DNA from 4 places in the Streptomyces sp. GbtcB6 genome. Region 1 is predicted to be linked to each of the others. Evidence: riboswitches for the same ligand, from Rfam matches in the RefSeq annotation. Region 1 holds a riboswitch; each other region holds the start of a gene.

Evidence for each region. Region 1 has a riboswitch for cyclic di-AMP ahead of KVT45_RS30985 (LysM peptidoglycan-binding domain-containing M23 family metallopeptidase). Riboswitches for the same ligand answer to the same signal wherever they lie in the genome.
Region 2: linked by a shared signal. The riboswitch ahead of KVT45_RS24255 (transglycosylase family protein) and the one ahead of KVT45_RS30985 (LysM peptidoglycan-binding domain-containing M23 family metallopeptidase) in region 1 are both predicted to bind cyclic di-AMP.
Region 3: linked by a shared signal. The riboswitch ahead of KVT45_RS19060 (transglycosylase SLT domain-containing protein) and the one ahead of KVT45_RS30985 (LysM peptidoglycan-binding domain-containing M23 family metallopeptidase) in region 1 are both predicted to bind cyclic di-AMP.
Region 4: linked by a shared signal. The riboswitch ahead of KVT45_RS10205 (M23 family metallopeptidase) and the one ahead of KVT45_RS30985 (LysM peptidoglycan-binding domain-containing M23 family metallopeptidase) in region 1 are both predicted to bind cyclic di-AMP.

The regions. Positions count from the first base shown of each region.
Region 1 is NZ_JAGXJL010000021.1:35,407-43,021, forward strand. Features, by position in the region: gene KVT45_RS30970 (TetR/AcrR family transcriptional regulator) at 1-253, shown strand, start outside; gene KVT45_RS30975 (SGNH/GDSL hydrolase family protein) at 298-1,083, opposite strand; gene KVT45_RS30980 (DUF6250 domain-containing protein) at 1,229-1,945, opposite strand; gene KVT45_RS30985 (LysM peptidoglycan-binding domain-containing M23 family metallopeptidase) at 2,150-3,073, opposite strand; cyclic di-AMP (ydaO/yuaA leader) riboswitch at 3,078-3,238, opposite strand; gene KVT45_RS30990 (alpha-galactosidase) at 3,546-5,630, opposite strand; gene KVT45_RS30995 (tyrosine-protein phosphatase) at 5,835-6,632, shown strand; gene KVT45_RS31000 (DUF6126 family protein) at 6,636-6,758, opposite strand; gene KVT45_RS31005 (helix-turn-helix domain-containing protein) at 6,755-7,390, opposite strand; gene KVT45_RS31010 (aspartate aminotransferase family protein) at 7,450-7,615, opposite strand, start outside.
Region 2 is NZ_JAGXJL010000014.1:104,824-112,438, reverse strand. Features, by position in the region: gene KVT45_RS24285 (serine/threonine-protein kinase) at 1-206, shown strand, start outside; gene KVT45_RS24280 (glycoside hydrolase domain-containing protein) at 311-1,135, shown strand; gene KVT45_RS24275 (SurA N-terminal domain-containing protein) at 1,295-1,942, shown strand; gene KVT45_RS24270 (nucleoside triphosphate pyrophosphohydrolase) at 2,164-3,099, shown strand; gene KVT45_RS24265 (cytochrome P450) at 3,096-4,352, shown strand; gene KVT45_RS24260 (transglycosylase family protein) at 4,551-5,549, shown strand; cyclic di-AMP (ydaO/yuaA leader) riboswitch at 5,759-5,933, shown strand; gene KVT45_RS24255 (transglycosylase family protein) at 5,938-6,618, shown strand; gene eno (phosphopyruvate hydratase) at 6,995-7,615, shown strand, end outside.
Region 3 is NZ_JAGXJL010000010.1:159,624-167,238, forward strand. Features, by position in the region: gene fahA (fumarylacetoacetase) at 1-23, opposite strand, end outside; gene KVT45_RS19040 (ATP-grasp domain-containing protein) at 280-1,545, shown strand; gene KVT45_RS19045 (FAD-dependent oxidoreductase) at 1,573-2,784, shown strand; gene KVT45_RS19050 (hypothetical protein) at 2,802-3,407, opposite strand; gene KVT45_RS19055 (HAD family hydrolase) at 3,557-4,363, shown strand; gene KVT45_RS19060 (transglycosylase SLT domain-containing protein) at 4,377-4,865, opposite strand; cyclic di-AMP (ydaO/yuaA leader) riboswitch at 4,871-5,067, opposite strand; gene KVT45_RS19065 (polyprenyl synthetase family protein) at 6,093-7,103, shown strand; gene KVT45_RS19070 (CHRD domain-containing protein) at 7,236-7,615, shown strand, end outside.
Region 4 is NZ_JAGXJL010000004.1:493,875-501,489, forward strand. Features, by position in the region: gene KVT45_RS10185 (nuclear transport factor 2 family protein) at 1-247, shown strand, start outside; gene KVT45_RS10190 (MBL fold metallo-hydrolase) at 317-1,111, shown strand; tRNA gene KVT45_RS10195 (tRNA-Met) at 1,194-1,267, shown strand; gene KVT45_RS10200 (PP2C family protein-serine/threonine phosphatase) at 1,466-2,563, shown strand; cyclic di-AMP (ydaO/yuaA leader) riboswitch at 2,823-2,983, shown strand; gene KVT45_RS10205 (M23 family metallopeptidase) at 2,991-4,028, shown strand; gene KVT45_RS10210 (aldo/keto reductase) at 4,196-5,158, shown strand; gene KVT45_RS10215 (PrsW family intramembrane metalloprotease) at 5,418-6,788, opposite strand; gene trmB (tRNA (guanosine(46)-N7)-methyltransferase TrmB) at 6,799-7,615, opposite strand, start outside.

The DNA of each region.
Region 1 (7,615 bases):
CGCGCTGCGGGACGTCACCAAGGGCCTGGACCGGCAGTGGAAGGCAGCGATCGCCGAGGTCATCGCCGAAGGGGTGGCCGCGGGCGAGTTCCGGTGCCCCGACCCCGCGGCGGCGGCGCTGCGGCTGACCGCCCTGCTCGACGGGCTCGCCGTCCAGCTGACCTCGTACCCGGGTGCCGTGCCCCGTTCCCGGGCGCAGGAGTGGGTGGACGAGGCCCTGGCGCGCGAACTGGGGCTGCCGGAGGAGAAGTAAGGGGCGGCCCGCAATGGGGCCACCCCTTACCTGTCGGCACCGCCTCAAGCCACCGAGGCGATCCGCATCTTGATGTCGTCCGGGGAGAGCGCCCCCTTGGCCGTCACGTGGTCGCCGGACGACTCGCCGCGCAGTCGGCGCCCGATCCAGGGCACCAGGTACTCACGGGCCCAGTGCACGTCGTCGCGGCGGACCTCCAGGGTGCCGCGGGGCGGCAGCGGCGGCCACGGCTGGTCCGGGTCGGCCGGTACCTCGACGCCGAGCATCTGGCCGGCGCGCAGCGCCACGCGCGTGTGGCCCTCGGGCGAGAGGTGCAGACGGTCGCCGTCCCAGGCCCGGCGGTCCTGCACGGTCTTCAGGGACCACAGGTCCAGGACCGGGCAGCCGTACCGGTCGGCGATGGCCCGGACGTGCCCGTTGTATGTGGCGATCTTGCCGCGCAGATGCTTGAGGACGGGTACGCCCCTGGTGTCGAACCCGGTGGTCACCAGCACCGTGCCGATGGCCTCGGTCAGCTGGGCCACGGCCCGCTCGAACCGCTCGGCCACCTCGTCGGGGTCGGTGCCGGGGCGGATGATGTCGTTGCCGCCCGCGCAGAAGGAGACCAGATCCGGGGCGAGTGCCAGGGCCTGCGGCACCTGGTCCGCCACGATCTGGTCGAGCAGTTTCCCGCGCACGGCGAGGTTGGTGTACTCGAAGTCGCCCTCGGGCCGTCGGTCCGACAGCAGTACCGCGAACCGGTCGGCCCAGCCGACGAACGCCCCGTCGGGGCCGGGGTCGCCGACGCCCTCGGTGAAGCTGTCCCCCACCGCCGCGTACGACCCGATCACTGATGCATTGTCACTCTTCGAATCGTCTCCCACATCGGACCATGATTCACCTTCGACTGTGACCTACGCGACCGTAATTAAGGGTTGACGCTCGGTGAGATAAGACACTTTTAAATACTTTGCCAAGCCTGGAATAAGGCTCTGATCAGCGGCGTTTACGTGTCGATCGCCAGACGCTGAAGTCGCTGACCCGGATGTGGCTCCAGGTGGTCCGGAACGCGAAGTGCCCGCTCGCATAAGGCTCCGGGTCGGTGTAGTCGAACACCAGCCGGCCGTTGTTCCACCATCGCACGGTCGGACCGTCGGAGACGATCCGGACGCGATTGGGCCGGTTCGCGACGAGCAGCGGCTCGGTGTAGTCGTAGATCAACGGGCGCACGCCGGGCTCTCCGACGTAACGGCGCAGCCTGGTCGTCGTGTTGTAGTTCGCGCCGTAGCCCGCGTAGTACGTCGTGAGGTAGTCGTACTCGGCGAGCGCGCCGCCGCGCGGGGTGGCGAACAGGTCGTCCGGGGAGCGGACGTCGGTGGCGTTCCAGAAGTTGTTGAGGTCCGAGACACGGTCGTTGGCACCGCCCGCCGACACCGGTGTGGCGGTGTACTCCAGGACGTACGGCCCGTCGAGCCGCCGTCGGAACCATACGGTCGCACCGGCGGGCACGTCGACGTCCAGGGTCCCGTCCGCCGCGGTGACCGTGCCGCCCTGCTCCAGTTCCACGAACCACTGACCGAGGCCGTGGCGGAAGTCGTCGCGGGCGAGCAGCCGGCGCTGCCGGGGTACGGCGGTCGCGGGCGCGGCGGAGGCCAGGGCCGTGAGGGCGGCTCCGGCGGCCAGGGCTCCGAAGGCTCGGCGGGTGGTCGTCATGCGGCGGTTTCCTTCCGGCGGGGCGGCAGTGGCGGGAATCGCTGACAGAAAGCGCTTGCATCAACGGGGGTTCACTGTGCCGCCGTCCGCCGCCCGTGTCGATGCCCTGAGCACCCCCGCCACGAGAAGGAAACACGGAAGGCCGGACCCGGGGATCGGGGGTCCGGCCTTCTGAGTGCGTGTCAGACCAGTGCGGGCGCCGGGTCAGCCGACGGCGAGGCCCTTCGAGCGGAGGTAGGCGACCGGGTCCACGTCCGAGCCGTAGTCGGGGGTGGTCCGGATCTCGAAGTGGAGGTGCGGGCCGGTGACGTTGCCGGTGGCGCCGGAGAGGCCGATCTGCTGGCCCGCGGTCACGGTCTGGCCGACCGAGACGGAGAGGGCGGAGAGGTGGCCGTACTGCGCGTAGTAGCCGTCGGCGAGCCGGATGACGACCTGGTTGCCGTAGGCGCCGCCCCAGCCTGCCGTGACGACCGTGCCCGCGCCGACGGCCTTGACCGGGGTGCCGGTCGGGACGACGAAGTCGACGCCCGTGTGGTAGCCGCTGGACCACATACCGCCGGCGACGTGGTAGCCGGTGCCGACGGTGGCACCGGTGACCGGAAGGGTGAAGCCGGACGCGGTCGCCGCCGAGCCGGCCGAACCGTCCGAGGAAGCGGCCGGGGACGAGGTGGACGACTGCGGGTTCGACGGCGTCCCGGAACGGGAGCCGGAGTCCGCGCCGTCCGTCGTCGCGGCGTGACGGCCGCCGAGCGTGAGCCTGAGGCCGGGGTGGATCAGCGAGGGGTTGTCGCCGACGGCCTCCCGGTTGTCGGCGTAGAGCCGGTGCCAGCCGCCGCGGACGCTGTGCTCGCGGGCGATCTTCGAGAGATAGTCGCCGGGCACCACGGTGTAGACGCGGTGCGCGGAATGCGTGGCGGAATTCCTCGCGGCCGCCTTGTTCACCGCGGTCTTCTCGACCTTCGGAAGCGACTGCGTGGCCTTTTCGGAAACGGACTGCGAGGTGGCAGCGTGGGCGCCGGTGGCCCCCATGAGCGGCAGAGCCAGCGCGGCGCCACCGGTTCCGGCGACGGCCATCGAGCGGGTGAAACGCTGGGACTTGGGGCGGCGGTGCTTACCCTTCGCGGGCATGGCGCATTCCTCTCCGACGCCTGCGAGGTGAGCTGTCGGGTTCGGGCTGGAGCTGCCCGGCCACGCACCGTCGCGCGACTACACCCCTAGCCGTCCCGGGAACCGGAACAGGCGGTCTTACCTGGTGGGTCCCCCGCTCCTGCCGGGCACGGGTGAGTGTGTGTGGGGACTCCGGGCGGCGGCAGGATTCGGCGTTCCGTCCGGAAGTGTGGCGAACGTAAGCGAGTGAGACGCACGCGGACAAGCGGCCGGTTCCGCCTGTCCGAGTTTCACTTGATCCGTTACCGGAAATCCCGGTCACCGTCCGTAAATTCCGGCCTATTCGGTTTTCCAACCTTCTTGCAAAGCACCGGAATTACGTGAACATGACGCGCGACGGACGGTCACGAATATGACGCTCCTCACGCACGTCACGCCACGTCCCCTTATTCCAGAGCGAGTTGTAATGAAGGTGCTAATTCGGGCAGATGCATCAGATCCGACGGAGCCGGATGACCGACGCATCCAGGTCACCCTTCAGTCCGGTGTGCAGTCCGTGGTGCAACAGGACGGCACCCCGATACACTTCGCCCGTTTCGCGGCATTCGTAAGACGCCGTGGGGTCGAGACCCTGCAGCCGCACCGCCGGCGCCGGCTCGCCGTAGCTCTGGGCCTGCAGCCAGGCGAGGACGACGGTCTCGTCGCCGAGCGTGTACTGCACCGCGCTGAGCCCGCCGGTCGGCGGCCGCAGCCGGAACTGGTCGCCGCGCTGCACCAGGGGCCGGATCTCCTTGTAGAGCTCCACCCAACGGCCGGCCTCGGCGAGCTCCTCCTCGGTCCACTGCGAGAGGTCGCCGCCGACACCGAGCGCCCCGGCCATCGAGCTGACGAAACGGAAACGCAGACTGCTGACCCGGCCGTTGAGCTGGTGGTTCGGGCTGTCGGTGACCCAGGCGGACATCACCCGGGCGGGATGGATCTGGCTGAAGCCGTGCTGGATGGCGAGCCGGTCCAGCGGGTCGGTGTTGTCGGAGGTCCACACCTCGTCGGTGCGGCTCATGATGCCGAGGTCGATCCGCCCGCCACCGCCGGAGCAGGACTCGATGGCGACGCCCGGGTGGGCCGCGCGGAGCCGGTCGAGGAGGGCGTACAGCCCGCGGACGTGGTCGACCCACAGGCGCTGCGGGTAGGGCTCGCCGGGCCAGCCCGCATCGGTGAAGCAGCGGTTGAAGTCCCACTTGACGTAGTCGATCGGGGCGCTGGACAGCAGGGTGTCGAGCTGCCCCCAGAGGTACTCCTGGACGTCCTCGCGGGCCAGGTTGAGGACGAGCTGATTGCGCAGTTCCGTCCGCTTTCGCCCCTGCTGGTACTGCACCCAGTCGGGGTGGGCGCGGTACAGGTCGCTGTCCGCGTTCACCATCTCGGGCTCGACCCAGATGCCGAACTGCATGCCGAGGGCGTGCACGTAGTCGGCGAGGGGCTTGAGGCCCTTGGGGAAGCGGTCCGGGTTGGGCGTCCAGTCGCCGAGGCCGGCGCGGTCGCTGGTGCGGGCGCCGAACCAGCCGTCGTCGACCACGAACAGCTCCACGCCGATCGCGGCGGCCCGCCGGGCGAGGGTGGCCTGCTGCTCCTCGGAGATGTCGAAGGTGGTGGCCTCCCAGGAGTTGAACAGCACGGGCCGGTCCCGGTCGGCGTCCGGGATGATGTACGCCCGCTGGTAGGCGTGCCAGGCACGGCTCGCCCCGCCGAAGCCGCCGTCGGTCCACAGGCCCGCGAAGACCGGGCTGGTGTACGACTCCCCCTCGGCCAGCATCAGCAGGCCCGAGTCGTCGTAACCGGCGCCGCCGGTGATCTGCACGCGCGCGTCCGGGAGTTGGGCGACGGCGATCCGCCAGGAGCCGGACCAGCCGAGCGCACAGCCCCAGACCTCGCCGCGCTCCTCGGTGGCGTCGGTGTCGAGGGCGACCCAGGGCAGGTGCTGGTGGCTGGTGTGGCCGCGGCGGCTGCCGATGACCTTCTCGCCGTAGGTGAGCGGGGCGCTGGTGAGGCGGGACTCGGCGGCCCAGCGCCCGTGCAGCTGGGAGAGCCGCCAGCCCTCGCGGTCGGGGAGCGTCCAGGCGGCGGGGTCGGCGCGCAGCAGCTCCACGCGCGCGTGCCCCTCGTTGCCGACGGTCACCCAGCGCTCCACGACGTCGTCGCGCATCCGGTAGTGCAGGGTGATGAGGATCCCGTCGTCCCGGAAGCGCAGCCGCAGCTCGTCGCCGTCCGCGCCGGCCTCCGTCTCGTAGGCCTCGAAGGCCCACTCGGTGCCGCGCCGCTCCTCGGTGCGCACGGACAGGGAGGGGCGGACGAACCGCGGCCCGCCCTCGACGGGGTACTCCTCCCGGCCGTCGAGCGGCGACTCGAAGGCCCAGTAGCCGGGCAGCGCCCGGGTGCTGAGCTCCTCGGCGTCGGCGAGCTGGATTCTGGCGCCCCAGTGCAGGTGGAGCAGTTCGTCGGCCTCCGTGAGATGCAGCGCGTAGCTGCTGCCGGGGCCCGACAGGAGCCAGGTACGACCGTTTTCGGCGATGTCCACCATCGAGAAACCTCAAACCTCACACAGCTGCCAACAGATCCGCTCAAGCACCAACATCATCAAGGTCTGCGGGCTCCGGAAGCAAGGGCAACGGGCCTGCAGGCGATGCCTGTGGACAACTCATTGCCCGTGGAAACCGATGTCGTATGGTCGATCCAGTGCCCGTCGACGAGCAGCGCCGACGGGGCCGACCGGGAGGAGCCCCCCGTGACGCAGCAGGTCCCGTCCACCGAGCCCGAGCTGGCCGGGGTGCGCAACTTCCGTGACGTGGGCGGCCTGCCGACCGTGGACGGGCGGCGGGTGCGGCCGGGCGTGCTGTTCCGCAGCGGGCATCTGGCGCACGCCACGGAGCAGGACACGGAGTTCCTCGCCTCGCTCGGCCTGCACACCGTCTTCGACTTCCGCAACGCGGCCGACCAGAAGCTGGAGGGCCCGGACGTCGAGCTGCCCGGCACGCGGAACGTGAACCTGCCGCTGACCGACCCGGCGCACGGCGCCGAGTTCTGGAAGATGGTCCGCGAGGGTGACATCGAGCAGCTGCGCGGGCTCCTGGGGGACGGCAAGGCCGCGGCCCGGATGGTCAGCTCCTACCGCACGATCGTCAAGGAGCGCACCGACGAGCACTCCCACGTGCTGCACTCGATCGCCGAGGACAGCGTCCCGGCGCTGATGCACTGCGCGGCCGGCAAGGACCGGGCGGGCATCTCCATAGCCGTGACGCTGCTCGCGGTGGGCGTGGAGCGGGACGCGATCCTCGCCGACTACCTGGAGTCCAACGCCAAGCACCGCCGCTACAAGGTGCGGCGCAGCGGCGGCGGGGACAGCGCGTACAGCCCCGAGGTGATGGACCTGCTGAGCCCGCTCTTCGACGCCCGCGCGGAGTACCTGACGGCGGCCTTCGAGAGCATCGAGGAGACGTGGGGCGACGTCGACACGTACCTGGAGCAGGGTCTGAAGGTGGCCCCGGAGACCCGGGAGCGGCTGCGCGAGCGGCTGCTCGACTGAGGCTCAGCTCTTCGCGCCGAGGGAGAACAGCAGGAAGAGGAACGCGGCCAGGACGTGCCCGAGGGCGATGTAGATGATCAGCCGGACCCACAGGGCCCGGGGGAACTTCTCCTCCATGTCGGTCATGGCAGCTCTCCGGTGATCGGGCCCAGGCACAGCGCGGCCGTGGGACTCTGCAGCAGGGTGTGGACGAACAGGAGCTCGACCCCGTCCTGGTCCTCGGCGGCCAGCCGGTGCGGGGTCAGCGAGTCGAAGTGCGCGCTGTCGCCGGGCGCGAGCACATGGGTGGTGTCACCCAGACGCAGCCGGAGCCGGCCGCGCAGGACGTACAGCCACTCCTCGCCGGGATGCACCCGCACGATGTCGCCCTGGGAGCCGTACGGCACCCGGACGCGCAGCGCCTGCATCCCGCGGCCGGACGCCCCGGCCTGCCAGTACGTCCAGCCGCCGGCGCGGGTCGGTTCCATGTCGCCGGCGCGCACGATCGCGTCCCGGTCGGCGACGGTCTCGCCCAGCAGCTCCGAGACCGTCGTACCGTAGACACGCGCGAGCGCGAGCAGCATCGGCAGCGAGGGCTGCCGCTGCCCGGTCTCCAGCCGGGAGAGATGGGCGGGCGACAGCCCCGCGTCCCGGGCCGCGGCCTCCAGAGTGAGACCGGCACGGCGGCGCAGGGAGCGCAGCTGCGGGGCGACGGCGGGCAGGTCGCCCACCGGCCCGCCCGTATGCTCTTTCTCGTGCTCTTTCTCGGAGGAGCTCATGCCTCCATTCAGCCGGAGCTTTGCCCCTACGGCAATTTTCTTGCCTCAGAGACAAAAGGCTAACGGTTGGCCACCGCCTGCTTGATGAGCGTCTTGCCGAAGTCCCACATCAGGCCGCCGCCGCTGTGGGCGTCGTCCATGACGTCCGTGAAGGCGTCCACGAAGCGGTCCACGTCCGTCTCGTCGACGATCAGCGGCGGGATGAGCTTGATCACCTCCAGGTGG
Region 2 (7,615 bases), on a different contig from region 1:
ACCAGTACGTGGCCGGCGATCCGCAGCTCGCGCACGACGTGCGCCGCCGGATCGGGCATCTGCTGCTCGCGCTCGGCGACCGGCCCGCCGCGCACGACACGCTCGCCCGGCTGCTGATGGACCTGGAACGGCTGCACGGACCCGGACACCCGATGGCCGCCGAGGTCCGGCGCACGTTGCAGTGGCTGGGACAGGTACGCGGCTAGCCGTCACCGGCCTGGCAGACGACCGGCTCCGGCCTCCTGATAGGTTGCGGTCCGTTTTCCTCGGTCTTTCTTGCACAGTGCATACACAGGGGTGGGGTAGGGGCATGTCCGGCCATCGGCAGTCGAAGAAGCGCAGATACATCACCTGGGGCGTCGCGGGCGCCGCCGTCGTCGCCGGGGCCGGGATCGCCGCGCAGACCTCCATGGCGGCCACCACCTGGCCCGCCCAGAAGACGTTCACCGGCCGGGCCTTCGACACCTGCGCCGCGCCCTCCGCCGACGTGATGAAGGCCTGGAACACCGGCTTCTACGGCGCCGCGGCTGTCTACATCGGAGGGAAGAACCGCGGCTGCAACCAGCCCAACCTCACCGCCTCCTGGGTCAAGACCGTCACCGCCGCGGGCTGGAAGCTCATCCCGCTCTACGTCGGCTCCCAGCCGTCCTGCGGATCCGGCGGCTCCGTGAAGATCAGCGCGGCCACCGCCGCCTCCGTCGGCAAGTCCGAGGCGGACGACGCCGTGTCCAAGGCCGCCGCCCTCGGCATGAAGGCGGGCAGCCCGGTCTACCTCGACATGGAGGCGTACGACACGACGAACACGTCGTGCAACAACGCCGTGCTGACGTATGTCCGCGCCTTCGACAAGGAACTGCACGCGAAGACGTACCGCGCGGGCTACTACGGCTTCACCAGCTCCAGCGCCAAGGCGATCGCGAACGCCACCGACAAGACGGACCTGCCGGGCAACCTCTGGTACGCGCTGTGGGACCAGAAGAACACCACGACCACGGACTGGCCGTTCGGTGCGTCGCAGTACACCGGGCACAGCCGGGCCCACCAGTACATGGTGAACAGCAAGGAGACGCGCGGCGGTCACACGATCACCGTGGACCGCGACGCCTGGGACGCCCCGGTGGCGATCACGGGCTGAGCGGGGTCCGTACCGCAAACCCTTCCGGAGGGTGGTGCGGCGGTGCCGGATGCGCGTGTGAATCGTTGGTCGAATGGGTTGGCCAGAGCTTGCCCACTGCCTACCATCGATCACCGCAAGACTTTGTGCACCGTCGCACAATCTCCTCGGGAGGCATCCTTGCACCGCCGCCGTCGCACCGCGCTCGTCCTCTCCGCCGCGATCGCCGCCGCGGCCCCCTTCCTCACCGCCTGCGGAAGCGACGCGCACCCGGGCGCTGCGGCCGTCGTGGGCGGCCAGCGGATCACCGTCTCGCAGCTGGAGAACCGCGTGAACGAGGTGCGCCGGGCCCAGCGCGCCGCGGTGCCGGACGAGGCGCAGTACCAGCAGGTCCTCGCCTCCACCAGCAGCCTCACCCGGGACACCCTGTACAACATGGTCCTCGACCGGGTGCTGCAGCGGGCCGTCCAGGACGCGGGCATCACCGTCAGCCGCAAGGAGGTCGAGGCGACGCGCACCGGCTACGAACAGCAGCTCGGCGGCGCCAAGGCGCTGCAGACCGCCTGGCTGCAGAAGTACGGCATCGCCCCCGAGCGCCTGGACGACAACCTCCGCTTCCAGACGGAGGCCACGAAGCTCGCCCAGCTGCTCGGCACCGACACCTCACAGCCCGCCTTCTGGAAGGTCCTGGCCAAGGCCTCCAAGGAACTCCACGTCGACCTCAACCCCCGCTACGGCGCCTGGGACGTCCAGAGGAGCAGCCGCGTGGACGCCAAGACGCCGTGGGTACGGGAGGTCACGTCGGCGGGGACGCAGGTGTCGGCGTAGGGCAGGCCACCGGGGAAGGCCACGGGGGTAGTCACGTCCGTGCCGGTCATACGATCACTTGATCGCCCCTGCCCTGTGGACAAACCACGAGGTCGGCGGCGGCGGTGCGTTACGTTCGGAGCGTGAACACCACCAGGCCAGAACCCACCACCCCGGAACCCGCACCGGAACCCGCACCGGAACCTGCTCCGACCTCCCGGCCCGACGCCGGCCGCGTCGTCCTGCTGACCACCAGCCACCGGGTCGCCCCCGGCCTGCTGTCCTGGCCCGCATGGCAGGCGCTGCGCGCGGCGGACCGCGTGCTGTGTGCGGACGGCGCGCATCCGCAGCTGCCGTATCTGCGGGAGGCCGGGACGGCCGTGGACGAGGCCGCCCCCACCGCCCAGGAGCTGGTCGACGCCTGCGCCGGCGGCCGGACGGTGGTGGTCGTGGCGGCGGGCGAGGGCGAGCCCGCCCTCACGGACGGCCTGGCCCGCCTGGCCGGCTCCGGCCGCGTCCGGATGCCCGAGCTGGAACTGCTCCCCGCCTCCTACGACCTGCCCGGCGCCCGCCTCCTCGACCTCGTCCAGGTCATGGACCGGATCCGCGCGGAGTGCCCCTGGTCGTCCCGGCAGACCCACAAGGGCCTCGCGAAGTACGGCATCGAGGAGGCGTACGAACTCGTCGAGGCGATCGAGGAGGGCGACCGCGACGAACTGCGGGAGGAACTGGGCGACGTGCTCCTCCAGGTCGTCTTCCACGCGCGGATCGCGGAGGAGGACCCGGACGCCCCCTTCTCGATCGACGACGTGGCGGGAGGCATCGTCGCGAAGCTCATCCACCGCCACCCGCACGTCTTCGGCGACGAGACCGCGGCGACGCCGGAAGAGGTCAAGGAGCACTGGCTGCGCACGAAGGCGATAGAGAAGCGGCGCGAGTCGGTGACGGACGGGATACCCCTCGCGCAGCCGGGTCTCGCACTGGCGGCGAAGCTGGCCTCGCGGGTGCGGACGGCGGGGCTTGAGGTGCCGCTGCCGCAGACGCAGGGCATCGGGTATGAGCTGCTAGCGCTGGCGGCCCGCGCGGAGGCGGAGGGCGTCGACCCGGAGGCGGCACTGCGGGCGGCGGCCCGGGCCTACCGGGACGCGGTGCGGGCGACGGAGGGCGTGGAGAAGTGACCGCAGCCACCCCCGACCTCTTCACCTGGGAGTTCGCCGCCGACCCGTACCCCGCCTACGCCTGGCTGCGGGAGCACGAGCCCGTGCGGCGGACCAAGCTGCCCAGTGGGGTGGAGGCCTGGCTGGTCACCCGGTACACCGATGCCAAGCAGGCCCTCGCCGACCCCCGTCTCTCCAAGAACCCGGCGCATCACGACGAGCCCGCGCACGCCAAGGGGAAGACCGGCATCCCCGGGGAGCGCAAGGCCGAGCTGATGACGCATCTGCTCAACATCGATCCGCCCGACCACACCCGGCTGCGGCGGCTGGTGAGCAAGGCGTTCACACCACGCCGGGTGGCCGAGTTCACGCCACGGGTGCAGGAGCTGACCGACCGGCTCATCGACGGGTTCGCGGCCACCGGGTCCGCCGACCTCATCCACGACTTCGCCTTCCCGCTCCCCATCTACGCCATCTGCGACCTGCTCGGCGTCCCGCGCGAGGACCAGGACGACTTCCGGGACTGGGCCGGCATGATGATCCGCCACGGGGGCGGGCCGCGGGGCGGGGTCGCGCGGTCGGTGAAGAAGATGCGGGGGTATCTGGCCGAGCTGATCCACCGGAAGAGGCAGGCGCTGCCCGCCGAGCCGGCTCCCGGTGAGGACCTCATCTCCGGGCTCATCCGGGCCTCGGACCACGGTGAGCACCTCACCGAGAACGAGGCCGCGGCCATGGCGTTCATCCTGTTGTTCGCGGGGTTCGAGACCACCGTCAACCTGATCGGGAACGGGACGTACGCCCTGCTCACCCATCCTGAGCAGCGCGCCCGGCTGCAGGACTCACTCGCCGCCGGTGAGCGCGGGCTGCTGGAGACCGGTGTCGAGGAACTGCTGCGCTACGACGGGCCGGTGGAGCTGGCCACCTGGCGGTTCGCCACCGAGCCGGTCGACATCGGCGGGCAGCACATCGCGCCCGGCGACCCGGTCCTGGTCGTCCTGGCCGCGGCGGACCGGGACCCGGAGCGGTTTGCCCAGCCGGACACCCTCGATCTGTCACGGCGGGACAACCAGCACCTCGGATACGGCCACGGCATCCACTACTGCCTCGGCGCCCCGCTCGCCCGCCTGGAGGGCCAGACCGCCCTCGCCACCCTCCTCACCCGTCTTCCCGACCTGCGACTCGCTGTGGAAGAAGGGGATTTGCGGTGGCGCGGCGGGCTCATCATGCGCGGACTTCGCACACTCCCCGTGGAGTTCACGCCCGCCGGACGATGAGCCCTTGCCGGGCCCTCGCCGAAGCCCTTACAGGTCCGTACGGGCAAAAGGTGACCAGCGTTCAAGTCTGTGATCTTCACGTGATCTGCGCGGCATTAACTTGTGACAAGTGATCGTCTGCCGATACGTTCACCCATCAGCACGGCGCCCTGCGGGACCCGCCGTGCCGGTCACCGCTGTCGCTCGAAAGGTTTCCGCATGCTCTCCGGGAACGGTCGTCACCGTCGCCCCCGTCAGGCTCCGGCTCTCCTCGTCGCGGCCGGGGTGACCGGCTCCGCCATCGCCATCCCGCTCCTCGGTGCGGTGAGCGCCCACGCGGCCGACGGCTCCACCTGGGACCAGGTGGCCGAGTGCGAGAGCGGCGGCTCCTGGAGCGCCGACAACGGCACCGGCTACTACGGCGGCCTCCAGATGTCCCTGGACGACTGGAGCAAGTACGGAGGCCTGGAGTACGCCAGTACGCCCGACCAGGCGAGCCGTTCGCAGCAGATCGCGGTCGCCGAGAAGATACTCGCCGACCAGGGCACCAAGCCCTGGCGGACCTGTGCGCTGCTCGCCGGGCTCTCGTCCGACGACGCCTCGGTGAACGTCGACACGGGACTCGGCGACTCGGGTGATTCGTCCGGTTCCTCCGACTCGTCGGACTCGTCCTCCGGGCTGTCGGATTCGTCGTCTTCTTCCTCCTCCTCTGGTTCCGGTTCCTCCTCGGGTGCCGCGGACTCCGGGGGCGACTCCGCCACTCCCTCCCCGAGTGCGAGCGGTGACTCCAAGGCGGACGCCTCCGGTAAATCCAGCAAGACGGACAAGTCGGGATCTTCCGACTCCGGCTCCGGCTCGGGTGCCTCGAAGGCGAGTGAGAGTCCCGTCATCTCCGAGGCTGACGGATCGGACAATTCATCGCAGACCGGGGGTTCTTGGAGCCTGGTCGACACGGGGGCCGTCAGTAGCGGCGGCAAGCATCGGGGCGGCTCGGCGGACGAAAACGTGACAAACGGTCAGAGTGCCACCTCCTCCGGCCGTCACGCCTCCCGCGACAGCGGCACCTACACCGTCCACGCCGGCGACACCCTCGCCTCCATCGCCGACTCCCTTGACCTCGACGGTGGATGGCGTGCGCTCTATGCCGCGAACAAGGCGGCCATCGGCACCGACCCGAACAACATCGCCGCCGGTCAGACCCTGAAACTCGGTAGCTAAACGGACGAAAAGCGGCGGGAGTTGGCGTCTCCCGGCCGCCCCACTTAGAAGTTAAATGTCCGGTTTGGTGAAAGTGTGGGATGAGTCTCAGAAGCCCTGATCATCTTTGAAATTCACCGGATGCCCTGTTTACGGTCAAGGCCGCTCGTCACCACGAGCCCCGGCCGTCGCAACGCCGAGTCCTGCCAGCGGCCGTCCGGGAACAGTCGACGCGTCAAGCGCCGTAGGCAGGAGCGGGGGACCCAAGGTAAGTGCCGGGACCGGTAGTTGAGGCTGCCGATCCGGCTCGGGGTGAAGCCGCGCACCGACACACGGGTGTGCGGCCGGGCAACTCAACCGGCCCGAACCCGACAGCTCACCTCGCAGGCGTCGGTGAGGGGATCGATCCATGCTGTTTTCCGGCAAGGGCAAGCACCGTCGTCCGTCCAAGGCCGTCCGCGCCATCGCTGTCGCCGGTGTCACCGGCGTCGCCGTCGCCGCCCCGCTGATGGCGGCCGGCAGCGCCTCCGCCGCCACCGCCTCCGAGTGGGACGCCGTCGCCCAGTGCGAGTCGGGCGGCAACTGGGCCATCAACACCGGCAACGGCTACTACGGCGGTCTGCAGTTCTCCGCCTCCACCTGGGCCGCGTACGGCGGCACGCAGTACGCCGCGCAGGCCAACCAGGCCACCAAGGCCCAGCAGATCCAGATCGCCGAGAAGGTCCTCGCCGCGCAGGGCAAGGGTGCCTGGCCGACCTGCGGCACGGGCCTGTCCAGCGCCGCCTACACCGGCAGCGGCTCCAGCTCCTCGTCGAGCAGCAGCGCCGGCACGAGCAGCCGTACGACCGACACGCAGGCCGCCTCCCGCTCCGCCGAGCGTCCGGCCGCGACCAAGACGGTCACCACCCCGGCCGGCAAGAAGGTCAAGAAGGGCGACGGCGAGTACAAGGTCGTCAAGGGCGACACCCTCAGCTCGATCGCCGAGAAGCACAAGGTCAAGGGCGGCTGGCAGGCGCTGTTCAAGCTGAACAAGGGCATCGTCCAGGACGCCGACTTCATCTACCCGGGCCAGCAGCTCCACCTCAAGTAGGACGGGGGGCGACCGCCGTAAGTACTAGGCGGCGCCCAGCTGAACCACAGCGCCCGCACAACCGCGGTCCCCATAGTGGAGGCCACGTGAGGGCCACCCCCGTCCCCACGGGCCCCCGCCTCGGTGCGTTTTCCCCCGTACGCACCGGGGCGGGGTTTCTCTTTGCCGTCCCCTTCTTGGCCCGCTCTTCTCCCGTTCTTCATCGGGACCCTCTTTGTTCCGCACGTGAACAATGAGTACCGTCTGTGTGTCCACGGGCCGGTCGGTCGTGCCGGCCGACGGCCCTGGGACGGTTAGGCTCTAGTCGCAAGGCTGAGCAAGGGCCGGCAAGGCCCGCGTGCGCCCCGCACAACCAGCGTCACATCCCAAGAAGGAGATGCTCGTGCCGTCCATCGACGTCGTCGTAGCCCGGGAAATCCTGGACTCCCGAGGCAACCCCACGGTCGAGGTCGAGGTCGGCCTCGACGACGGCAGCACGGGTCGTGCCGCCGTTCCGTCCGGTGCCTCCACCGGTGCCTTCGAGGCCATCGAGCTCCGTGACGGCGACCCCAACCGCTACCTGGGCAAGGGTGTCGAGAAGGCCGTCCTCGCCGTCATCGAGCAGATCGGCCCGGAGCTGGTCGGCTACGACGCCACCGAGCAGCGCCTCATCGACCAGGCGATGTTCGACCTGGACGCCACCGACAACAAGGGCTCGCTCGGCGCCAACGCCATCCTCGGCGTCTCCCTCGCCGTCGCGCACGCCGCCTCCGAGGCGTCCGACCTCCCGCTCTTCCGCTACCTGGGCGGCCCGAACGCGCACCTGCTGCCGGTGCCGATGATGAACATCCTCAACGGCGGCTCGCACGCGGACTCCAACGTCGACATCCAGGAGTTCATGATCGCCCCGATCGGCGCGGAGTCCTTCTCCGAGGCGCTGCGCTGGGGTGCCGAGGTCTACCACACCCTCAAGAAGGTCCTGAAGTCGAAGGGCCTGGCCACCGGTCTCGGCGACGAG
Region 3 (7,615 bases), on a different contig from region 1:
TCGGGGACCTCGAAGGGGGGCAAGGGGGGCATGGGGTGACTGCCTCGCTCTCATCCGTGCCGCGCGGAGGACGGCCATGTGGCGACGTCACTATGGCGTTGCGCGGCATTCCATGTGGTCGCGCCACACGTTACGGGTGAGTTGGCTGTCGTGGCAGTGTCTAAAGAGTTCGCAATGTCCTAATAGCCCTTGTCGGAGGGGGCAATTCCGGCTTAGCGTCCTTTGGGGGACACGGACGGGGTGGGTCCGGTCCGTAGAGGGGGACACGTGGGGGGACCCGTGGCCAGGAATGCCGTCAGCGTGCCGTTCGAGGCGGACCGTGACGTGCCCGGCCTGATCGTCAAGTTCGGCGACTATCCGCTGCATCACGGCGGGGTCGGCGCTATTCGCAGTCTGGGCCGCCTGGGCGTTCCCATGTACGCGATCACGGAGGACGCGTACACGCCGGCGGCCTCGTCCCGTTATCTCAGACGGGCGTTCGTGTGGCCGACAACGGGCGCCGAGGAACCGGACCATCTCGTCGAGGGACTGCTGCGCATCGGCCGCCGTATCGGTCGTCCGACCGTGCTGATCCCCACCGACGAGGAGGCCGCCGTCCTGATCGCCGAGCACCAGGACGCGCTCGGCGACAGCTTCATCTTTCCGCGCGTGGACCCGGAACTGCCCCGTCGGCTGGCGAGCAAGCAGGGCCTGCACGAACTGTGCGTGGAACACGGCATCCCGAGCCCGGCGGCCGCCTTCCCGGACTCGTACGACGAGATCGTCGACTTCGCGGAGAAGGCCCGCTTCCCGATCGTGGCCAAGAACCGCGAGGCGTTCGTCCGGCGCAAGCAGCCCGCCGTCAACGGAACGACACGGATCGCCACCAGGGAGGGACTGCTCACCCTCGCCCGTGACTGGGGCACCCATCCGGGTGTCATCCTCCAGGAGTACCTCCCGAGGGAGGAGGCCGAGGACTGGATCGTGCACGCCTACTTCGACGCCGACTCCAATCCGCGCGCCCTCTTCACCGGCGTCAAGGTCCGCTCCTGGCCGCCGCACGCAGGCATGACCGCGAACGCCTACGTCGTCGACAACCCGGAACTCGCCGACCTCGCCGCACGTTTCATCAAGCAGATCGGCTTCACCGGCATCATCGATCTCGACCTGCGCTTCGACCGGCGCGACGGGCAGTACAAGCTGCTCGACTTCAACCCGCGCATGGGCGCCCAGTTCCGGCTCTTCGAGAGCGAGTCGGGGGTGGACGTCGTCCGCGCCATGCACCTCGACCTGACCGGGCGCCGAGTTCCGGAGGGGGAACAGCGCGCCGGCCACCGGTACGTCGTGGAGAACATCGACCTGCCCGCCCTCCTCGCCTACCGCCGCAGCGGCTATACGACGCCGCACGCGCCGAAGCGACCGAGCGGGACCGAGCTGGCCTGGCTGGCGGGTGACGACCCGCTGCCGTTCGTCACCATGCTCGCCCGCTTCGTGCGGCCGGGCGCGAAGCACCTCTATCAGCTGTGGCGCACCAACCGCCGCGGCTCCAGCACCGCCACGAAGTAGGGCACCACGTTCCTGGGGAGGGACTTCGTGATCGAGCCGGTAGCAGTCATAGGTGCCGGGCCCTTCGGCCTGTCCACCGCCGCCCATCTGCGGGCGCGCGGCATCCCCGTCCGGGTCTTCGGCGATCCCATGGTCAGCTGGCGTGACCACATGCCGGCCGGGATGATCCTGAAGTCCACCCCGGCCGCCTCCAGCCTGGACTGCCCGCAGCGCGGGCACACCCTCGCCGACTACTGCGACGCCGCGGGCATCCGCCGGCTGGTCACCGACGAGGACATCATCCCGGTGGAGACCTTCATCGGCTACGGCGAGTGGTTCCAGCAGAAACTGGTGCCCGAGCTGGAGCGGGTGCGGGTGGTCTCCGTGGACCGGCACAAGGCCGAAGGCCCGGCGGGCTTCGAACTGAAGCTGGACTCGGGGGAGTCGTTGACGGCCCGCGCGGTCGTCGTCGCCACCGGCCTGTCCGGGCTCGCCCGCCTTCCCGCCGAGCTCGCCGGGGCGGGCGCGGACGGACCGGCGGGGACGGTCTCGCACAGCTCCCAGCACCACGACCTGACCCGCTTCTCCGGCAAGGAGCTGATCGTCGTCGGTGCCGGGCAGTCCGCGCTGGAGACGGCGGCCCTCGCCGCCGAGGCGGGCGCCCAGGTGCGGGTGGTCTCCCGAGGACGCGGCAGGGTGGCCTTCGGCGCCCCGCCCTGGGACCAGCCGAAGCTGCGCCCCGAGTCGCCGTTCGGCCGGGCCTGGTCCCTGTGGGCGCTGAGCTACTACCCGCACCCCTACCGCTACCTTCCGGCAGGGACCCGCCACTACCTGGTCCGCCGGGTGCTCGGTCCGCTCGGCGCCTGGTGGCTGCGCGACCGCTTCGAGGGCAAGGTCCAGGTCCGCGAGGTCGCCGCCGTGACGGGCGCCGACACCTCGGGCGGCGCCGGCGCCCCGGTCCTCACCGTCCGCACCCACGAAGGCGGCACCGAGCGCCTCACCGCCGACCACGTCATAGCCGCCACCGGCTACCGCGTGGACATCGCCGCGATGGACTTCCTCGGCCCCGGGCTGCGCACCCGCGTCACGGCCAGCCGTGGCGCCCCGGTACTCGGCGCCGGATACGTCTCCTCCGTACCCGGCCTCTACTTCACAGGGCTCCCGGCGGCGGCGTCGTACGGCCCGGTCATGCGGTTCGTGTGCGGTACGGAGTTCGCCTCACCCCGCCTGGCCGGGCACCTGGCGGCGGCCCACGCCTGACACCCCGGGCCGGACCGTCACCCGGCCCCGAGGGGCTGAGCCTCCTCGGCCGCCCGCTGCCAGGCCAGGAACTCCTCGACCAGCTCGGGCGGGTTGGCCGCCTGCGTGGCCTCGATCTCCCAGCCCGGGCAGTACATGTCGAAGACCCACACCGGCAGCGGCCGCCCGAGGACTCTCCCGATCAGGCCGCCGTCGTGCAGATCCCGGGCCGGCCGGACGCACGCGTCGGCGAAGTGCAGCCTCAACGGCTCGCGCGTCGCGTCCAGTTCGGCGGCGTCGCCGTCCCCGTCGAACCAGAGTCCGAGCCGCCGGACCTCCTCGGCGTACAGCGCACCGCCGGCCGGGTCCTCGGGGCAGTTGCCGAGCATCTCGAACCCGCCGAGGAGCCGGCACGCGTAGTTGCAGCGGGCCTCGCCCGGGTCCTCGGGGCGTCTTTCGGCCTCGTACCGGCTCTCCGTGTTGTAGCCGATCGCCACATATGGTCTGCGGTCGTCGTCGTCCACCCGCCAGATACGGAACGACAACGCGTAGATCTCCGGCCGCAGTTCCTCCCGGAAGCGCTCCAGCACCCCGGTCGCCGCCGCCAGCAGATACGCCCGGAAGTCCCCCCGCCCGTCCGTCACGACCAGCACCCCCGTCGGATCAGTGAAACCGGCTCACCCGAAACGTAACGCCCGCCACTGACAACGGCCCCATCACGGAGGCGGCGGGCGCCACTTGAGGCCGAAACGCACAGTGAGTCCCAGGGGCGTACTGTCCGTATTCTCTGATCATGGTCGCACCCTCCCCGTACTCACTGATCGCCACCGACCTGGACGGCACGCTGCTGCGCGACGACGACACCCTGTCGGAACGGTCGCTCGCCGCGCTCGCGCGGGCGGGCCGGGCCGGTGCCCGGCACCTCGTGGTGACCGGCCGTCCCGCGCCGAGAGTGCGCCCGCTCCTCGACGACCTCGGCTGCACGGGACTCGCGGTCTGCGGCCAGGGCGCGCAGGTGTACGACGCCGGCGCGGACCGGCTGCTGTGGTCGGTCACCCTGGACCGGGAACTGGCGGAGACCGCGCTCGGCAAGATCGAGGCCGAGGTCGGCCAGGTGTACGCGGCGGTCGACCAGGACGGCGTGGACGGGCTCACGCTCATCGAGCCGGGCTATCTGATGCCCCACCCCACACTGCCCGCGCTGCGCGTCGCCCGGCGTGACGACCTGTGGTGCGCGCCCATCAGCAAGGTGCTGCTGCGCCACCACACCCTGTCCGACGACGAACTGGCGGCGACCGCCCGCTCGGTGGTCGGGTCGCTGGCGACGGTCACCATGTCGGGGCCGGGAACCGTCGAACTCCAGCCCTGCGGGGTGACCAAGGCGACCGGGCTCGCGCTGGCCGCCGGCCATCTGGGGCTGAGCCCCGCACAGGCCATCGCCTTCGGTGACATGCCCAACGACATCCCGATGTTCGAGTGGGCGGCCTACGGGGTGGCGATGGCCAACGCCCACCCCGAACTCAAGGCACTGGCCGACGAGATCACCACGTCGAACGAGGACGACGGCATCGCCGTCGTCCTCGAAAGACTCTTCGACTGACGTGGGACGTCGGTCAGTACGCGCCGTGGACGTTGTCCATCGAGCCGTACCGCGCGGCGGCGTAGTTGCAGGCGGCGGTGATGTTCGCGACCGGGTCGTAGATGTCGAACGACGTGCCGGCCACGTGGTAGGTCTTGAACGTCGGGTCGATGACCTGGAGCAGGCCCTTGGACGGGATGCCCTTGGCCGCGTTGGAGTCCCAGAGGTTGATGGCCCGCGGGTTGCCGGAGGACTCCCGCATGATGTTGCGGTAGATGCCGTTGTAGGTGCCCGGGATGCTCTTCTCCCTCATGATCGCGAGCGACTCGCGGATCCAGCCGTCGAGGTTGTTCGGGTACCCGGCGAGGGTGGTCGAGGCCGTCGAGGTGGAGGACCCGGCGGCGGAGGCGGCGGTCGCCCCGATGAGCGGGAGGGCGAGGACGGCGGCGCCGGTGCCGGCGACGACGAGCGTGCGGATGATGCGGTTACGGCGGGGAGTGCGGTGCTGAGCGGCAGCAAGCATGGCGTTGTTCCTCTCCGTCGCCTGCGAGGTGAGCTGTCGGGTTCGGGCCCGGGGAGTGCCCGGCCGCATCGCCCGAAGACGATGCGACTTCACCCCTGGCCGTTCCGGAACGACGTCTGTCTGGTGACGTCGGCCGCCCGGTCCGGCGACTTACCTGGGTCCCCCGCTCCTGCCGTGCGAATGAACTCGTCGATGGGTTACGACGGGCGGCGGCAGGATTCGGCGTCCGCCCGGCGAGCGGGAACGTATGCGAGGGCACATGTCCGGAACAAGTACCTGATTCACAGAACACACCGATTGACCTTGTGTTGAGGCGTATGGGGTACTTGATCCTTTGCAGCTGCCAACCCTCAACTGGCCCACGGGGAAAGGGAAGGAAGGGTCCCCTTATGGACCTCGCGTTGCCCAGTCCGCGTGACCTACTTCACGAATCCGCAATAACGGCAAATCAGACATGAGGGATTCTTGGAATCCCCCTATTTCCTGGTTCGACGGAAAACCCCCTCGCCCCCATTCGTGTGGATTGCCCAATCGGGGAGTGGCGGAGTGGGAGCTAATGTGGGTGATTTTTATGAGTAGTCCGAATTGTCCAATTAGGCGCCTGTCTGGCGCGCCCTCCGTCAACCTCGGAGCCCCCGGGTACGCGCGCGTGCCACTGACCGGCCCGGGGTGGGAAGTGGAGTGCGCACGCGAAGCAGGTCGTGCTGGGGGGCGTCGTTCCGTCGGTCAAGGGGGTGACGGTCGAGTGGGTGCCGATCGGGGGAACGCGGATCGAGGGAGTGCGGAGATCGCCGTGCGTGGTCGCGTGGAGGAGGGTGTACGGGCGTGCACCAGGTGCCGCCGTTCGTGCACCGGGTGCCCTCGGCGGCGTCGGCGCCGGCATCGGTGGCGTCGGCGGGTGGCGGAGGGGTACGCCCGGGCAGGTGATGCCGGCCAGGGGGTGGGGCCGTTTCCGGGCGGCAGTCGGGTGGGAGGTTTGCCGCCGGTGCGGGACACGACCTATGCCTTGGTTCGGGACAAGTGCCCGTACTTCCTGTTAAGTCAGTGGATGTCAGATCGTATCGGCTGATCAAAAACATAACGGTCGTGATCCGATAGCGCCCGGGGTGTAACCGTGGGCGCTATCGGTGATCGAAACCCGACCGGATACGCTGACTTGAGTGAGGGCAGCGACCTATCGACAAACCGCGTAATCGCCAGTAGACACCAGCAGACAGGAGACCCCTCGTGACCGTCGTCGGGCCGTTCGGGCTGAGCGTGCGGGACCAGGCTCTGGAAGCCGATGTCCAGGCCGGATTGACGGCTGTCGAGGAAGGCTTGCTAGAAGCCACCAAGAGCGAGGTCCCGTTCATCACGGAGGCCGCGCAGCACCTCGTGCGGGCCGGGGGCAAGCGGTTCCGCCCGCTGCTGGTGATGCTCGCCGCGCAGTTCGGCGACCCGTACGCGCCCGGTGTCGTGCCGTCGGCCGTCGTCGTCGAGCTCACCCACCTGGCCACGCTGTACCACGACGACGTCATGGACGAGGCGTCCGTACGGCGCGGTGTCGACAGCGCCAACACCCGCTGGGGCAACTCGCTCGCCGTCCTCACCGGCGACTTCCTCTTCGCCCGCGCCTCCCAGATCCTCGCCGACCTCGGCCCCGAGGCGGTCCGGGTCCAGGCCCTCGCGTTCGAACGGCTGGTGACCGGTCAGATCCTGGAGACGGCCGGCCCGTCGGACGGTCGCGACCCGGTCGACCACTACCTTGACGTGCTCAGCGGCAAGACCGGCTCGCTGGTCGCTGTCTCCTGCCGCTTCGGCGCGATGCTGTCCGGTGCCGACGAGACGGTCGTCGACGTCCTCACTCAGTACGGCGAACGGCTCGGTGTCGCCTTCCAGCTCGCCGACGACGTCCTGGACATCGCCTCCGACTCCCACGAGTCGGGGAAGACCCCGGGGACCGACCTCCGCGAGGGTGTGCCCACGCTTCCCGTGCTGCGGCTGCGGGAACTGGCCGCCAGGTCGGGGCTGGCCGAGGACATCGCCCTGTGCGAGCTACTGGACTCCGACCTCACGGACGACGCGCGGCACGCGGAGGCCCTGGCGGCGCTGCGGGCGCACCCGGCGCTGGAGCTGGCCCGCCGGGACGCGGTCCGGTACGCGGAGGAGGCGCGTGCCGCGCTTGCTCCGCTGCCGGAGTGCGACCCGAAGGCCGCGCTGGTGGAGCTGTGCGACGCGGTGGTGCACCGAGCCGGATAGCCTCCGGAGGACCTGCATTTGTGTGACTCAGGTCACATCATTGGACTGAGTCTAATCCAAGATGTGTTCCGTACTCCTTCTCAGAAGCCGACGCAGGGGGCGTCGGCTGACACAGGGGGAGAAAACGGAATCATGGTCATCGACGCAACGCGCCGCAAGAGCCTCGTCGCCGCAGCCATCACCGTCACCGTCACCGCTCTCGGCGGTGCCGCCGTCCCGGCATCCGCCGCCACCAGCCACAACTCCACCACCAGCCACAGCTCCGCCGCCTCCGCCGAATCCGTCGTCCTCGCCGCCAGTCTGCGCGGTGCCAACGAGGTGCCCGTCGCCGGTGGGCCCGCCGTCGGGGACAAGGACGGCGCCGCGCTGGAGTTCATCCAGGTCAAGGGGGACAAGGTGACCGTCGCCGTGACCTGGCGCGGCACCGGCGGGCCCACCGACCTGCACATCCACCAGGGCGCCAAGGGCACCAACGGCGGCGTCAAGATCGACTTCGGGAAGCTGCTGCAGAA
Region 4 (7,615 bases), on a different contig from region 1:
CGCGGCCGCGACCAAGCAGGCCTACGCGGACCTCTTCGCCGCGCATCCGCAGTACCAGGCCACCGTCGCCAAGGTCGTCGCCGAGGGCGACCTGGTCGCGGTCCACCTCCACGACCAGAACAGCCCCTCCGACCTGGGCACGTCGGTGTACGAGATCTTCCGGGTGCGAGGCGGGAAGATCGTCGAGCACTGGGCGGTCACCCAGGCCGTCCCGGCCACCTCGGCGAACGGCAACAGCATGTTCTGAGCCGGGGCGTCCGCGCCCGCCGACGAGCCCCCCGCCCCCGCCCTCCGCCTCGTACGAGAGCAGAACGTCATGAGTCAGTCCCGCCCCCGATCCGCCCGACCCGGCGCCGGCCCGGAGGCCGCTCCAGGCGTTGTCCGGCTGGGGGATCCCCTCGTCAACTTCTACCTGGTGGATCACCCCGACGGGCTCACCCTCGTCGACGCGGGCCTGCCCGGACAGCGGGGGCGGCTCCTCGACCACCTGGCCGCCGCCGGCCGGAGCCCGGCCGACATCCGGGCCGTCCTGATCACCCACGCGCACCCCGATCACATCGGTCTCACGGCGGAGCTCCAGCAGGCCGGCGCGGAGGTGTGGGTCCACGAGGACGACCGGGTCATGCTCACGGACGGCCCGCGCAAGGCCATGCGGCACGCCAGGTCCGAACGATCCCCGCTGCCGTACCTCGTCCGCCGTCCCGCCGCGCTCGCCGCCATGGTGTCCCTGGCCCGCCAGGGCGCCTTCACCGCGCCCCCGCCCGCCCGGGCGCGCACGTTCGGCGACGGCGCGCGGTTGGACGGCGTGCCCGGGCGGCCGCTGGCGGTCGCGCTGCCCGGCCACACCCCCGGCAGTACCGGCTTCCACTTCCCCGACCAGGGCCTGTTCTTCACCGGCGACGCCCTGGTCACCCAGGAGGCCTTCACCGGGCACACCGGCCCCTGTCTGGTCTGCCGCGCCTTCACCCACGACTCGGCCGCCGCCCTCGCGTCCCTGGACGCCATCGCCGGGCTGTCCCAGGACACCGTCCTGCTGCCGGGGCACGGTCAGCCGTTCGACGGCGGCCCCCGCGAGGCGGTCGCCCGGGCCCGGCGCCTCGGCGTCCGCTGACCCCGCCGAGGCCTCCGTCGGCCCCGCGCGTTTTAACCCGTGTGACTCACCCTCTTCAGATGGCGTATGCTGGTGTCACCGACGCGGGGTGGAGCAGCTCGGTAGCTCGCTGGGCTCATAACCCAGAGGTCGCAGGTTCAAATCCTGTCCCCGCTACTGAAACTCAGGGCCGGAATCCAAGTTCGAGGATTCCGGCCCTGAGTCATATCCAGGCACGTGTTCCTCATCACGCACGTCCGCACTCATCCGCCCGGCCCACCCCCATTCGCCCCACCCGCTCGCAGCGGCAAACCTGGACGGACAGGCATCGAAGACATCGGACGCGTCGAACACGTGGGACATCAGGGGGGTCGTGTGGCGAGCCGTGGAGAGGCGGAGCAGCACGGCCAGGCATCCGCCCGCACCCTCGTCCGCTACCTGCCCGCGCTGCTGATCGGCGCGGGCGTCTGCTACGACGTCCTCACCCCCCAGCCCTTCACCGCGGTCCCCTTCTTCACGGCCGCCCCGCTGATCGCCGCGCCCCTCTCCGCCCTGCGCACCACCGTCCTCACGGGTCTGGCCGCGCTCCTCGCCACCTACGCCGTGCACGCGCGGTTCGCCGTGCTCCCGGACGCCGACGCCGTGACCGAGGTCGTCACCGTGGTCACCGTCGCCGTCCTCGCCGCCGGCATCAACCGGATCGTCCGCATCGGCGACCAGCGCCTCGCCTCGGCCCGTGAGGTCGCCGAGGCCGCCCAGCGGGCCGTCCTGCCGGAGCCGGCCGAGCGGATCGGCGGCTTCGAGATCGCCGCCCGCTACGAGGCGGCCCAGGAGGGCACCTTCATCGGCGGCGACCTGTACGCCGTCCAGGACACCCCGTACGGCGTGCGGCTGGTCGTCGGCGACGTCCGCGGCAAGGGCATGGGCGCGGTCGCCGCCGTCGCCGTGGTGATCGGCGCGTTCCGGGAGGCCGCCGAGCAGGAGGCCACGCTGGAGGCGGTGGCCGCGCGGCTGGAGCGGGCGCTGGCGCGCGAGGGCGTCCGGCGCGGCGGCATCGACGCCCACGAGGGGTTCACCACCGCCGTACTCGCCGAACTCCCGCACGGCGACGGCACGCTCCGGGTCGTCAACCGCGGTCATCCGCCGCCCCTGCTGCTGCACGGCGACGGCGAGGTGTGCCCGGTGCGGGCGCCGGAGTCCGCGCTGCCGCTCGGGATGGGCGAGCTGGGGGCGTGGCCCGACCGGGCGGCCGAGCACGCGTTCCCGAGCGGGGCCACGCTGCTGCTGCACACCGACGGCCTCTCCGAGGCCCGGGACGCGCACGGCCGGTTCTACGACCCCGAGCGGCGGCTGACCGGTCGTACCGTCACCGCCCCCGGCGCGCTGCTGGCCCGGCTCGCGGCCGAGGTGCGCCGGCACACGGGCGGCGGCATGACGGACGACATGGCGCTGCTCGCCGTACGACGGCCCTGAGCCGCCTGCCCTGTGCTATGTCACACATCGTGTTCGGACGGCCGCCCTCCGCATCACAACTGAGTCACCATCAAAACCTGTGTGACTCCTGAGCTGAGCAGCGAGCACAGCCAACTCGACCTTTTTTGACCGATAGTGGCAGTTAAGTCCAAGCTTTGAAAGCTTAATGATCAAGACGAACGGCTTGGAATCTGATAGCTGGGTCTATTAACGTTCGATAACGCAGCGCGGTCGTCCCAGCCGTCACCCGAGATGGCTCCGTGCGCACGCGCCGAATCCCGCAAGGGAACCGGGGAACCACCACCTTGGGGTGAATCGCACGGCTACCGCCGGGTAGGAAACGGCCGGTATACGCGCGTAGGAGACCTTCCCGCTCCGAACCCGTCAGCTAACCCGGTAGGCGACGGAAGGAAAGGAGTACGCCCGCGTGGCGTCCAACCGGCCTGCTCCGACAGCCCCGTTCGTGCCCAGCCAGCGTCAACCCGACACCTTCGGCTACGGCAGCTACCGCACCGACGAGGGCCCCTTCGAGGAGTGGAACCCCACCGAGGAGTCCCTCGCCTCGGCGCGCGGCCGGCACCGGGTCGCCAAGCAGCGCGGCGGCGGGCTCGCCCGCAGCTCCACGGTTCTCGGCGTCGGCGTCATCGCCGCCGTCGGCGCGGGCGGCATGGCCAGCGCCAACACCGGCAAGCCGCCGGTCTCCATCTCGCTGCCCGACCTGCCGACCTCCGTCGGCTCCCTGCTCGGCGAGGACGGCGGCCACCAGGCCACCCAGACCGCCCTCAGCAGCGTCACCACGACGACCGCCACCGACGCGGACTCCTCCTCGTCCGGCGCCGGTGAGACGCTGCGCAGCCGGATCATCGCCCAGGCCGCGCAGCAGCAGAACCAGCTCGACACCAAGGCCAGCGCCAAGGCCGTCGCCGCCGCCGACAAGGCGGCCGCCGACGCCGAGGCCAAGGCGGAGCAGGCGGCCGCCGCCAAGGCCGCCGACGCCAAGGAGAAGGCCGAGGCCTCCGCGAAGCAGAAGGCCGAGCAGGCCCGGCTCGCCGAGCTGGCCAAGCAGTACACGCTGCCCGTCGTGTCGTACACGATCACCGGTACCTTCGGCCAGGCCGGCTCCATGTGGGCCTCCGGCTACCACACCGGCCTCGACTTCGCCGCGCCCACCGGCACGCTGATCAAGGCCGTGCACAGCGGCACGGTCACCGAGGCGGGCTGGGCCGGCTCCTACGGCTACCGCACGATCATCACCCTCGACGACGGCACCGAGCTGTGGTTCTGCCACCAGTCCTCGATCGGCGTCAAGGTCGGCCAGAAGGTCTCCACCGGCGACGTCATCGGCCGCGTGGGCGCCACCGGCAACGTCACCGGCCCGCACCTCCACCTGGAGGTCCACCCGAACGGCCAGGCCACCGCCATCGACCCGATGACCTGGCTGCGCGGCAAGGGCCTCAACCCCTGACCCGGACCCCACCGACCGGTCTCCGGCGGCCCTGACGGCAACCCCCGACGTCAGGGCCTTCGGTGCGCCCCGCCCCGGGCCGGCGGCGCGCCTCGTACCGTGCGCCTTTACAAGAACTTCGTGTTGCGCCGAGATGGGGCGCCCGGCGACGCGTGTTGAAGTGAGACATGAGTGCTTCTTCCGCTTCCCCCTCCCTCCGTAAGCTCGGCGCCTCCGACCTGGAGGTCTTCCCGCTCGCCCTCGGCGGCAACGTCTTCGGCTGGACCGCCGACGAGGCCACCTCCTTCGCCGTCCTCGACGCCTACGCCGCCGCGGGCGGAAACTTCGTCGACACCGCCGACTCGTACACGGCGTGGATCGAGGGCAACAAGGGCGGCGAGTCCGAGACGATCATCGGCAAGTGGGTCAAGGCGCGCGGCAACCGCGACGACGTCGTCATCGCGACGAAGGTCAGCCAGCACCCCGAGTACCTCGGCCTGTCCGCCGCCAACATCAAGGCCGCCGCCGACGCGTCCCTGCGCCGTCTGGACACCGACCACATCGACCTCTACTACACGCACTTCGACCAGCCCGAGATCCCGGTCGAGGAGATCATCGGCGCGCTGGACGAGCTGGTGCGGGCGGGCAAGGTCCGGCACATCGCCGCGTCCAACATCACCGCTGAGCGCCTCCAGGAGTCCCTGGACTTCTCCGACCGCGAGGGCTTCGCCCGGTACGTCGCCCTCCAGCCCCACTACAACCTGGTCTCCCGCGACACCTACGAGGGCCCCCTCCAGGACCTGGCCTCCCGCACCGGCCTCGCGGCCGTCCCCTACTTCGCCCTGGCCGCCGGCTTCCTCACCGGCAAGTACCGCCCCGGTACGACGGTCGACAGCGCGCGAGCGGGCCGGGCCGCCCAGTACCTGGAGTCCGAGCGCGGCCGGCAGGTCCTCACCGCCCTGGACGAGATCGCCGCGGCCCACGACGCCCCGATCCCCACGGTCGCCCTGGCCTGGCTGGCAGCCCAGCCCACCGTCGCGGCCCCGATCGCCTCGGCCCGCACGGTGGAACAGCTCCCGGCACTGCTGGGCGTGGCGGACCTGAACCTGACAGACCAGGAACTGGCACGACTGACGACCACCTCCGCCTGACGGCCCGCCTGACGGCCTCCGCCTGACGGCCCGTCTGCCGGTGCTCTGTCTGGCGGCCCGTCTGGCGGCCCGTCTGACGGTGCTCCGTCTGGCGGCCCGTCTGGCGGCCCGCCTGCCGTGCCCCGCCTGACGGCCCTTGTCCGACGGCCTTCGCTTCCCTCGTTTTCCCTTCTCCGCTGCTCGCATTCGTGTCCGCCGCAACGGTGCTCTGCCCCACGGCGCATCCCGGCGGTGCCGAATCCTCCGCAACCCCGAAGGGCTAGCTCCGGTACGGGTTGTAGGACGGATACGGCACCGCCGCCCCGTACCACCCCGGCGCCCCATAGGCCGGCGGTGCGTAGCCGCCGTACCCCGGCCAGCCGCCCGGCGCAGCCGTCCGTGCCGCGTACTCCAGGGCCGGCCGCACCAGCTCCCGCCGGCTCCACAACTCGGTCAGCAGCTCCCGCTCCCGCACCACGAAGTCGGCCCCCGCCCGCCCCTGCTGCCCCCGGCGCCGCAGCAGCGCGAGCGTCGTCGCGTACCCCTCGTACTCGGCGACCGCCCTCCCCGCCGCCTTCCCGAAGTGGTACGCGGCGTACTCCCTGGCCATCTGCCGCGCCCGCATCGACCCGAGCACGAACGGCTCGGCCGCCCCCAGCCACCCCGCGTAGACGTACGCCGGCAGCTCCTCCCGCACGCTCCGCAGCTCCCGCTGCCGCGTCCAGATCGCCAGCCAGGCCAGCAGCCCGAACGCCGGCACCATGAACATGCCGTACACGGCGAAGAACCCGTACTGCCCGAACGTCGAGGACCCGTTCCAGAACGCGTGCATGCTCATCGCGAGCAGCAGCCCGGCGAGCGGCACCAGCACCCGCCGCGCCCGCTGCCGTTCCCCGGAGAGCGCGGCGATGCCGAAACCGATGCCGGTGAGGACGGTGAAGAGCGGATGCGCGAACGGGGACATCACGATGCGCACGAAGAACGTCGCGGCGGTGACGGAGGCGATCCCGCTGTCCCCGGTCAGCTGGTCGGTCCCGAAGGCCGTACCGAGGTAGAGGATGTTCTCGGTGAACGCGAACCCGGTGGCGGTGACCCCGGCTATCACCACCCCGTCGACGATCCCGGTGAAGTCCCGTCTGCGGAAGAGGAAGACGAGGAGCACGGCCGCCGCCTTCGCCGACTCCTCGACGACCGGCGCTATCACGGTCGCCCCGAGCCGGTCGGCGCTGCTCGGATCCGCGGTCGCCGTCGCTATCCATCTCGTCGCGAAACTGTTGGCGACGATGGCTATCAGCGCGGCCGCGCAGGCGCCCCAGGCGAAGGCGAACAGCACGTTCCGCCAGGGGCCGGGCTGTACCCGGTCGAGCCACCGGAACGCGCCTATGAGCAGCGGCACGGGCAGGACGGCGAGCCCGAGCCCGACGAGAAAGCCCTCCGTCCCCGTCTGCTCCCGCACCAGCGCGAGGATCACCAGGCCGGAGAGGGCGAGCAGCGTGCCCAGCGCCCCGTACCGCACCCAGCGCCGCTGCCACCAGCGAGGATGCCGCAGACCGTCGCCGGCGGGGTCCGGTGGATACGACGGATACGACGGGTATGACGGATGCGACGGATGCTGCGGGTACGGCGAGTACGGCGGCGGGGAGGTGGCCACGGCATCGACCCTAACGAGGTGACTCCTGACGGTGCTGCTCGCTCTGCGGCACCCGGTGCTGTACGCGACGGAAGAGCAGATCGTTCACCACATGTCCCTTGTCCAGTCCCTGGCCCTCGAAACGGGTCAGCGGCCGGTGCGCCGGACGTGGCGCGAAACCGCCGTCGGCCTGCGTGTTCTCGAACTCGGGGTGCGCGTCCAGCACTTCGAGCATCTGCTCGGCGTACGGCTCCCAGTCGGTCGCGCAGTGCACGATCGCCCCGGGCCGCAGCCGGGTCGCGGCGAGATCGAGGAACTCGGCCTGGATCAGCCGCCGCTTGTGGTGCCGCTTCTTCGGCCAGGGGTCCGGGAAGTACACGCGCAGCCCGTCCAGCGAGTCCGGCGCCAGCATCTCCCGGAGCAGGATGATCGCGTCGCCGTTCCCGACGCGGACGTTGGACAGCCCGTTCTGGTCGGCGAGGTTGAGCAGGTTCCCCTGCCCAGGCGTGTGCACGTCGACGGCGAGGATGTTGACGCCCGGGTCCTCGGCGGCCATCTGCGCGGTCGCCTCGCCCATCCCGAACCCGATCTCCAGCACCACCGGGTCGCCGTTCCCGAACAGCTCGCCGAGGTCGATGACCTGCTGCCCGTCGATGTCCAGGCCCCACTTGGGCCACAGCCGCTGCAGCGCGTCGGCCTGCCCGGCGGTGACCCGGCTGCGGCGCGGCTGGAAGCTGCGGATCCGCCGCTCGAAGTGCGACCCGGCCGGATCGGCCCTGGGCCCGTCCGGGAACCGCGGCTCGCCCTTGGCCCGGGTGTGCCGGACGGACACCCCGGGGGCGTGGTGA